3 regions of the Pseudomonas sp. LBUM1662 genome follow, and region 1 is predicted to be linked to each of the others. Evidence: predicted binding sites of a transcription regulator. Region 1 holds the regulator's gene; each other region holds the start of a gene.
The links. Region 1 encodes FliA, which starts transcription of late flagellar genes. Its sites were predicted from a motif close to CTAAAGTTTNNNNNNNNNNNGCCGNTAA; they were not measured.

Region 1 (3,272 bases):
AGAGATGTTTTTGCGGATCTTTTTCAGCAAGCATCGCATCACGGTCATGTTCGATACCCGCAAAGCGGTCTACCTGACTGGCCATGAGCACGAGCTTGAGCAGGTTGCTTTCAACTTCGGTGACCAATTGGGTCACGCGCTTGATCACCTGACCGGTGAGGTCCTGGTAATCCTGGGCCAGCAGAATGTCGTTGAGGTTGCTCGACACCGTGCGATTGTCTTCGCTGCTGCGTGTCAGGAAACCGTCGACCCGCCGGGCCAGTTCGCGGAACTCTTCAGCCCCGACTTCACGACGCATGAACCGCCCCCAATCCGTGCTCAACGCCTGGGCTTCTTCGCTCAGGCTGTTGACCAGCGGCGTGGCGTTTTCCACCAGGTCCATGGTGCGGTTGGCGGCGGCTTCGGTCAGCTTGACCACATACCCCAGGCGCTCGGTGGCGTCCGTGATCTGCGACACTTCCTCGGCTTGCGGCATGTTCGGGTCAATCTGGAAATTGACGATCGCGCTATGCAGCTCGCGAGTGAGCTTGCCCACTTCCTGATACAGGCCGCGGTCACGGGTCTGATTGAGCTCATGGATCAGTTGCACCGCGTCGCCGAACCTGCCTTTTTCAAGGCTTTCGACCAGTTCGACCGCGTGTTTTTTCAGGGTCGATTCAAAATCGCCCAGTGAAGATTCTTTATGCTCCATAGCTCCCCCGTGGCGCAGTGGATCAACCGATGCGTTCGAAAATCTTCTCGATTTTTTCTTTCAACGCCTGGGCCGTGAAGGGTTTGACCACATAGCCGTTAACACCGGCCTGGGCCGCTTCGATAATCTGCTCGCGCTTGGCTTCTGCAGTCACCATCAGCACTGGCAGGTGCTTGAGCTTTTCATCGGCGCGTACGTGGCGCAGCAGATCGATACCGGTCATGCCAGGCATGTTCCAGTCCGTTACCAGAAAGTCGATGCTCCCGCTGTTGAGAACCGGAATGGCGGTAGTGCCATCGTCAGCCTCGACCGTGTTGGTGAACCCAAGGTCACGCAACAGGTTTTTTATGATCCGCCGCATCGTTGAGAAGTCATCAACGATGAGGATTTTCATGTTCTTGTCCAATTCGACCTCCAAGCAGTCTTAAACGCGCCCAGCACCTGGACGCGCCATTTCAATCAATCCGGCAATGCATTCGATGACTGTCTGGAGCACAACAGATCGCGACCGGTGCAGTTCAACACCCCACCGGTCTCGTTCGCAGTGTCCCCACACTGCCTTCAGCGCGCTCGCCACTCCCCCAAACGCCCCCGCAAACGGGCCGCGCACTGGCTATGTAACTGGCTGACCCGCGATTCGCTGACCCCCAGGACCTCACCGATTTCCTTGAGGTTCAGCTCTTCGTCGTAGTACAGCGCCAACACCAGTCGCTCACGCTCCGGCAAATTGGCAATCGCGTCCGCCAGCGCAGCCTGGAAGCGTTCATCTTCCAGATCGCGTGACGGCTCAAGATGTGCACTCGCGCCATCCTCATGCAGCCCTTCGTGTTCGCCGTCCTGCAACAGATCGTCGAAACTGAATAACCGGCTGCCCAGGGTGTCGTTCAAAATCCCGTAATAATCGTCGAGACTCAATTGGAGTTCGGCCGCAACCTCATGATCTTTAGCGTCACGACCGGTTTTAGCTTCAATCGAGCGAATTGCGTCGCTGACCATGCGGGTATTGCGGTGGACCGAACGTGGAGCCCAGTCCCCCTTGCGCACTTCATCGAGCATCGCGCCGCGGATTCGAATGCCCGCGTACGTCTCGAAACTCGCGCCTTTGCTGGCGTCATATTTGGTCGATACTTCAAGCAGGCCGATCATCCCGGCCTGGATCAGGTCTTCAACCTGAACACTGGCCGGCAGACGGGCCAGCAAGTGGTAAGCAATGCGTTTGACCAGTGGCGCGTAACGCTCGATCAGCTCGTACTGCGCGTCACGTGCCGACTTCTTGTAGAGGTTGTAGCCACTGGCTGTCATAGGACGGGTCCTGCAGTCTGTTGCACGAGGCGCTCGACGAAAAACTCCAGGTGCCCACGCGGGTTGGCAGGCAACGGCCAGGTGTCGACCTTCTGCGCGATCGCCTTGAACGCCAGGGCACACTTGGAACGCGGGAAGGCTTCGTAGACGGCACGCTGCTTCTGCACGGCCTTGCGCACGCTTTCGTCGTAAGGCACCGCGCCGACGTATTGCAGGGCGACGTCGAGGAAGCGATCCGTGACCTTGGTCAACTTGGCGAATAGGTTGCGACCTTCCTGCGGGCTCTGGGCCATGTTGGCCAGGACGCGGAAGCGGTTCATGCCGTAATCGCGGTTCAGCAGTTTGATCAGCGCGTAGGCATCGGTAATCGAGGTCGGCTCGTCGCAGACCACCAGCAAGACTTCTTGCGCGGCGCGAACAAAACTGACTACCGAGTCACCAATACCCGCAGCGGTGTCGATCACCAGGACGTCGAGGTTGTCGCCGATATCGCTGAAAGCCTGGATCAGGCCGGCGTGCTGGGCCGGGCTCAGATGAACCATGCTCTGCGTGCCGGACGCGGCCGGAACGATGCGAATACCGCCGGGGCCTTGCAACAGAACGTCGCGCAGCTCACAGCGGCCTTCGATCACGTCGGCCAGGGTACGTTTGGGTGTCAGCCCCAGCAGGACGTCGACGTTCGCCAGCCCCAGATCGGCGTCCAGCAGCATGACGCGCCGGCCGAGCTCAGCTAGAGCCAGGGACAAGTTCACTGACACGTTAGTCTTCCCGACGCCACCTTTGCCGCCGGTCACCGCGATCACCTGTACGGGATGCATGCTGCCCATGTTATTTCTTTACCTTGTCTTGCATAGACGGAGGCCACATTACTGGCTGCGCGTTCATAAACTGAACAATGCATGGCAGACCATCGATGTAGGTACAAAAACTGTTCATTAGTACCTCAGCCAACCTGCTTGGTCGGGCTGTGGTAAATATCAGCGAACATGTCAGCCATGGCTTCTTCGCTGGGTTCTTCTTGCATTTGCACGCTTACGGCGCGACTGACCAACTGATGACGACGCGGAAGATGCAAATCATCCGGAATACGCGGGCCATCGGTCAGGTAGGCCACCGGCAATTCATGACTGATCGCCAGGCTCAACACCTCGCCCAGACTTGCCGTTTCATCCAGTTTAGTCAGGATGCAGCCAGCGAGCCCGCAGCGCTTGTAACTGTGATAAGCGGCAGTTAGAACCTGTTTCTGGCTGGTGGTTGCCAAAACCAGATAATTTTTTGA
Region 2 (3,272 bases), 3.2 Mb from region 1:
GCCGGACAGCATGTCGAGTTCGCCGCTGGTGGCGTGCCTTGACCCGCGGGTCGATGAGCAAGTGGTGCAGGATCAGATGCAAAACCCGATCAACCCGGAACCGGAGCCAGAACCCGAACCGGATCCCGAAACCGATCCACCTCCCGAAGAACCTGACGCGGGTCGCGAGCAAAGCTTTACCGAAGCCAGGCCTTAAACCGGCGCATAAAAAAACGGGCAGTCACCGCAAGGGACTGCCCGTTTTTTGTTGAAGCGCCGTATTACATGTCGTCTTTGTCGAAGCGGCGCGCTTCACGCTGGAGCTGATAGACGAACCGTTCGACCTGGCGCTGCACCAGTCCGCTCATGTTGTGGAAGCGGATGCCGGCGAAGGTGGTGGAGATTCTTTCTTCGAAGTGCAGGTACCGCAGTTCCACCGGCGCGGTCATGCTGCCGAAGGGCAGGTCGGCAATAAAGCGGTCGTAAACCTGACCCAGTTGCAGCCTGGCGGTGATATCACCTTCAAAGCGCAGCTTGCAGCCAGTGGCGGAAATGTCGAGCAGCTTGCCTCTGATCGGAAACTTGAGCTTTTCACCGCCCAGTTCGACATCGACCAATTGCGCCAGCTTCAACGCCGCCCGGAAGGCATTGCGGCGCTGGTGGTAGACCACTTCATCGGGGAGGGTGCCACGGTAGCAGCGATCACCGGACTCATCGATGGTCAGCGGGCCGTTGCTTTCCCACGCAATACGCACGCCTTCGTGGAAACCTTCAACCCGAAAGGGCTCGCCTGCCAGCAGATAGCGTTCGCCGTCGCGAGGCACCATTTCGTCCAGGGCAATGCGATTGCCGTCACGGTCGACGTCCACCAGATAGCTCTGGAAGCGCTGGCTGCGTTCGTGGAACGTGATGATCAGCGGGTCATGGCTCTCTTGCAGCTGCCGCAGGTTACCGGCGATCTCCATCGGCGTGGATAGCACCTTGGGTGGCTGCGGAGCATCTTCCGCGTTTAAGGCATTGAACACGGTTCATCTTTCTCCAGACAAAATATGACTGCGACTTGCCAGCATACTGCCAGCATGTGAGGCGTCTTGATAGAGCGTGCTCATTAACAGGCTCAAGCCTGACTAAGCGGGCGCGGCTTCGCTAGCTTGGAGGTTGATCCGCGGGCATCGTAAAGTGCTGGCGGTTCGCCGCCGGTGAGAATTTTCAGCTGATTGGCCGTGGCGGCCTGCTGGACCAGGATCGACTGGCCATTATTGACGTTGGCCGCCTGGCATTGAGCCAGGAGATCGGTCAGTTTGTCGCTCTGTTCCAGCAATTGATCGCCGACGCTCGACTGGCTGGCGAGTTGCTCCAGGCCGTTGCGATTGGTCGGCAGGTTCAGGCTGGCGAGGATTTCACTGCGCTTGCGGCCATGCTGTTCAAGCAGAATGATCATTGCCTGTTTCTGCGCCAGAATCTCTTCGAGCAGCGGCATGTCGCGACCGTGCAACGCGATGGATTCGGTTTGCAGTAACTCCAGCAAGTATTGCGCTGGAGCAAAGTCGTCGGTGATCAGTTGCAGTAAATTAGTGTCGTGCATGGCTGGCCTTGGGGTTTAAGCGTCCAAAAGCCTGGCGCAGGCCGTGGCCTAGCGCTGGGCTTCGAAGTTGAGCAGTTTGCTGGCTACACGGTTGCTGTCGACTTTATAGCTGCCATCGGCAATCGCTGCTTTCAACTCGGCCACACGGGCGTTGTCGACGGCAGGCTGATCGCGCAGCTTGTCAGTGACCTTCTGCAACTGTTGAGCCTCATTGCTGAGGTGTACCGATTCCCCGCTTTTAGCGGTACTGGCCTGTTCGGCCGGGGTATTCAGCGGCGCGGATTTGCCGGTTTCGGCGGTTTCCTTCGCGGTGCTGGTACGCGTACTACCGGTAAGTGACGAGGAGCTGTTCAAACGGCTGAAATCGATGACCATGATAAAAACCTCTGGGTATTTGGACGCTTGCCATGTTTTCGGCTCTCCTTGCGAAAACTTTAGGCCCATTTATCAATGAGCTTGCATGCGCCAGCGCTTGTCCTGCCTGCGGCACAGTTTAGGGAACAGCCGGGCGGCGCGCCATCTTTCACCCACAGATCGTTCTACATGGCCACTTCCACCTGGCCCGGCGCCATGACTTGCGCCTTGATGACCCGCTGGGAGTTAAGGTTTTTCACTCGAATCTGTTCACGCAGCCCGCCGTTGGACAGGGCTTCGCCCGGCATGCGCACACTGAGCGTACCACTGCGGGCGGTAATCACCACTTGATCGCCCTTGCTGATGACTTCGGCCTGTTCGAGATGAACCAGCGTCAGCACCTGATTGGCGACCGTTGGTCGGGTAAGTTTTTGCCCGACAGCTTGTTCCAGGGAGGTGAAATAACCCTGGTTGATCTGGCTGATATCCCGCTCGCGCAACATGACATCGCCGGGCTCGATGACCCCGGCGCGTTTGAGCGGCCGCGTGGTCGTCACAACCTCTCGAAACAGGCGGACTTGAGCGGGTACGAAGACTGTCCAGGGGGATGTGCTGTCGCAGCGGACCTTGACCGTGACCCGCCCGATCGGGGTCGCGGGGCTCTCGAGGGTGGCTGTCAATTCCTTGTCGCACATGGGCATGCGCAGTCGCGGATCGAGCTGGCTGACCTCGATTTCGTACCGTCCTTCCGTTTGACTGGTAGCCAAATAGTCCTCTACGGTGAATTCAAGAAAGCCCTGAGTGACGCCGATAAGCATGTCAGGCAAGGTAACCGCGTCAGCAAGGGCAGGGCTGCCAGCGTTGAACAGGCAAACGGCCGACATCGCGCAAAGCAATTTGCGGGAAGTTGATGTCAGGCGTCGGAAAAATGTCGGTTCTGTGTTCATAAGAGTTAAAAAGCAAGCGCCGTGCCGTTTAGCAATGAATGTGCGTCGCAACACACTTAAGCGTTGGTGTAGGAGTCTGTGCATGGCTGGTGTAATGGATGCGGTAAACCAGCGCACGCAACTGGTTGGGCAGAATCGCCTTGAGCTGTTGTTGTTCCGTCTCGACGGCCAGCAGCTGTATGGGATCAACGTGTTCAAGGTCCGTGAGGTGCTGCAATGCCCCAAGCTGACCCTGATGCCCAAGTCCAGTCCTGTCGTGTGCGGTGTGGCAAATATCCGGGGGGCGACCATTCCGATTCTTGATCTGGCGATGGCGACCGGCTCCGGAGCCCTTAAAGATCAGAGCAATCCCTTCGTGATCATCACGGAGTACAACACCAAGACCCAGGGTTTCCTGGTGCGATCGG
Region 3 (3,272 bases), 610 kb from region 1:
AGGATCAGCCCGAGCAACTGCGCAGGTGTGTCCTCATCCGGCCAATAGTGCACCAGCACCAGCCGCGTGCTGGTGCGGGCTTGCGCCGGTTCGCCAAACGTCAGCGCGCTGAGGTCGATCACCGGCACCACCGCGCCGCGATAAGCGAAGACACCCGAGACCCAGTCCGGGGCCTTGACAATCGGCTTCAATGGCAGACGCGGCAGCACCTCGGCCACTTCGCGCGCTTGCAAGGCAAACCGCTCGTTGCCGATGCGGAACAGCAGAAACAATGCGTGCTTGGCCGGCATCACCGCGCCGCGCTTGACCACAAGTTCGCTCATCAGACTTTGAATCGCGAAACGCCGCCCCGCAGCCCTACGGCCACCTGGCTCAGCTCGTCAATGGCGAAACTGGCCTGGCGCAGGGACTCGACGGTCTGGCTGCTGGCATCGCCCAACTGCACCAGCGCGTGGTTGATCTGTTCGGCGCCAGTCGCTTGCGCCTGCATGCCTTCGTTGACCATCAACACCCGCGGCGCCAGCGCCTGAACCTGGTGGATGATCTGCGACAGCTGCTCGCCGACCTGCTGCACTTCGGACATGCCGCGGCGCACTTCTTCGGAGAACTTGTCCATGCCCATGACCCCGGCCGACACCGCCGACTGGATCTCACGGACCATCTGCTCGATGTCGTAGGTGGCGACGGCGGTCTGGTCCGCCAGACGCCGTACTTCGGTGGCGACCACCGCAAACCCGCGACCGTATTCGCCAGCCTTTTCGGCTTCGATAGCCGCGTTCAGCGACAACAGGTTGGTCTGGTCGGCGACTTTGACGATGGTCACCACCACCTGATTGATGTTGCCGGCCTTCTCGTTGAGGATCGCCAGTTTGGCGTTGACCAGATCGGCCGCGCCCATCACCGAGTGCATGGTTTCTTCCATCCGCGCCAGGCCTTGCTGACCGGAACCGGCCGCTACCGAGGCTTGATCGGCGGCGGTAGAAACTTCGGTCATGGTGCGCACCAGATCGCGCGAGGTGGCCGCGATTTCACGGGACGTCGCACCGATTTCGGTGGTGGTGGCAGCGGTTTCGGTGGCGGTAGCTTGTTGTTGCCTGGAGGTCGCGGCGATCTCGGTCACCGACGTGGTGACCTGGACAGAGGAGCGCTGGGCCTGGGACACGAGCGAAGTGAGTTCGGTCATCATGTCGTTGAAGCCGGTTTCCACGGCACCGAATTCGTCTTTGCGCTCCAGGTTCAGGCGCCCGCTGAGGTCGCCGGTGCGCATGATTTCGAGGATCTGCACAATCCGGTTCATCGGCGCCATGATTGCGCGCATCAGCAGCAAACCGCAGAGGCCGGCGGCTAACACCGCGACCAGCAGGGAAATGCCCATGATCACTTTCGCGGTGATCACGGCGTCATCGATGTTCGCGATGTCCTGATCGGCCACCGCTTTGTTTTCACGGATGATGTCATTGAGCTTCATGCGACCTGCGGTCCAGGCCGGGGTCAGTTGCTCGTTGAACAGTTTGATGGCGTCGGCTTCCTGATTGCGCTTGTGCAAGTCGAGCACGGCCGCCAGGACCTTGTTGTAATCGTCATGGAGCTTTTCAAAAACGGCGTATTCGACCTTGTCTTCGTCCGTGGTGACGGTGGCCTGGTAGTTCTTCATCTGCTCCTGCAAGCGCGCCTCGAAGTTTTTGAAGCTGTCAGCTTCTTCAGCGCTGTAGCCCTGCCCCTCTTTCAGACCGAGCATTTCCTGGGTTCGAAGGTAGCTGTCGACCCAGGCGCTGCGAACCATCGAGCTGTAATACAACCCGGGCAACGCGTCCTCACGCACACTGGCTTCGCTGGTTTCAATCTTCAACAGCCGCGAATACGAGACGATGACCATCAGCAACATGATGGCAATAATCACCGCAAAGCTCGCCAAGATGCGTTGGCGCAACGTCCAGTTCTTCACAGTCAGTCCTCGGGGCGGTTCAAATGCTGCGAAGTATAGCTGAGGGTGTTTCATTTATAAGACGAGGGTTTCCCGGTTCTCGGCCTCAGGGGAGAAAACGGTGGCAGAGCCTTTGGGTTGGGCTTTGCGTTGGATCGGGTGGAGTAGATTGGCCATCGGAAGATGGTGAGGCTTGGGACGCCTTCGCGGGCAAGCCTCGCTCCTACAAGTTCAGCGCAGTACCTGTGGGAGCGAGCGGGCGGCGATCCGACTTGCCCGCGAAAGCGATCTTGAACCTTACAGGGAAGCCTGCCGCACCTGCTTCTCCAGCTCCGCCTTCAACCCAGGTTCCAGCTTCAACTGCCGCGCCAGTTCATCGAGGTAGGACTTCTCCATGAAGCTCTCCTCATCCACCAGCATCACGCTGGCGATGTACATCTCGGCAGCCATTTCCGGGGTGCTGGCCGCGCGGGCGACTTCGGTCGGGTCGAGCGGCTTGCTGAGTTCGGCGTGCAGCCACTGCTGCAATTCCTGATCGTTATCGAGCTTGGTGAATTCACCCTCGATCAGCGCACGCTCGCGATCATCAACGTGACCGTCAGCCTTGGCTGCGGCGACCAGCGCCTTGAGAATCGCCTGACTGTGCAACTCGACCTGCGCGGGCGGCAGACGATCGAGTGTCTGCGGCTCAGTCTTCGGCGCAGTGCCCTGCTGGGCCTGCCAGTTGCCATACGCTTTGTAAGCAATGACGCCGAGCGCCGCGAGGCCGCCGTAGATGGCGACTTTGCCGCCGACATTGCGGGCCTTTTTGCTGCCGAGCAACAAGCCCATGGCGCCCGCCGCCAGTGCACCACCGCCCGCACCGGAGAGCAACCCACCGAGCCCACCCGAACCACCACCGCCGCCGCCGAGCAAACCGCCCAAGCCACCGCTGGATGACTTGTTTTGATTGCCGCCGGCCTTGTTCTGCATCAGGTCCTGACCGGACTTGAGTAGTTGATCGAGCAATCCACGCGTATTCATTTTGCCGCCTCCACGAAAGGGGTTAACCGGACACTTAAGGCCACCAGCCTAGAACGAAAGTGCCCGGCGACCGGGGACGAGAGTGCTTCTGGATGTTGCCTGGAAAAACATAGCTATCGATTAAAGCGATATACACTCAGGCGAATCTATAAAAACCGCCCTCCGGGTAATTCCCCATGATGACCTTGCGTCAGATTCGTCACTTCATTGCCGTGGCCGAGACCGGCTCGATCTCCGCCGCCGCGCAAACCGCGTTCATTTCCCAGTCGACATTGACCCTGGCGATCCAGCAACTGGAAGAGGAGATCGGCGTTGGCCTGTTCAA

Region 2: flgM (flagellar biosynthesis anti-sigma factor FlgM) is a predicted target of FliA. The motif match lies at 1,975-2,002, and genes of this name have one in related genera.
Region 3: ACA049_RS05460 (methyl-accepting chemotaxis protein) is a predicted target of FliA. The motif match lies at 2,022-2,049, and genes of this name have one in related genera.

What each region holds. Positions count from the first base shown of each region.
Region 1 is NZ_CP166793.1:1,855,264-1,858,535, reverse strand. Features, by position in the region: gene ACA049_RS08285 (protein phosphatase CheZ) at 1-691, opposite strand, end outside; gene ACA049_RS08280 (chemotaxis response regulator CheY) at 714-1,085, opposite strand; gene fliA (RNA polymerase sigma factor FliA) at 1,253-1,993, opposite strand; gene fleN (flagellar synthesis regulator FleN) at 1,990-2,820, opposite strand; gene flhF (flagellar biosynthesis GTPase FlhF) at 2,937-3,272, opposite strand, start outside.
Region 2 is NZ_CP166793.1:5,093,528-5,096,799, reverse strand. Features, by position in the region: gene ACA049_RS23065 (MFS transporter) at 1-196, shown strand, start outside; gene ACA049_RS23060 (flagellar brake protein) at 261-1,004, opposite strand; gene ACA049_RS23055 (flagella synthesis protein FlgN) at 1,097-1,564, opposite strand; gene flgM (flagellar biosynthesis anti-sigma factor FlgM) at 1,613-1,939, opposite strand; gene flgA (flagellar basal body P-ring formation chaperone FlgA) at 2,104-2,865, opposite strand; gene ACA049_RS23040 (chemotaxis protein CheV) at 2,948-3,272, shown strand, end outside.
Region 3 is NZ_CP166793.1:1,247,902-1,251,173, reverse strand. Features, by position in the region: gene ACA049_RS05465 (chemotaxis protein CheW) at 1-323, opposite strand, end outside; gene ACA049_RS05460 (methyl-accepting chemotaxis protein) at 323-1,945, opposite strand; gene ACA049_RS05455 (tellurite resistance TerB family protein) at 2,222-2,947, opposite strand; gene ACA049_RS05450 (LysR family transcriptional regulator) at 3,124-3,272, shown strand, end outside.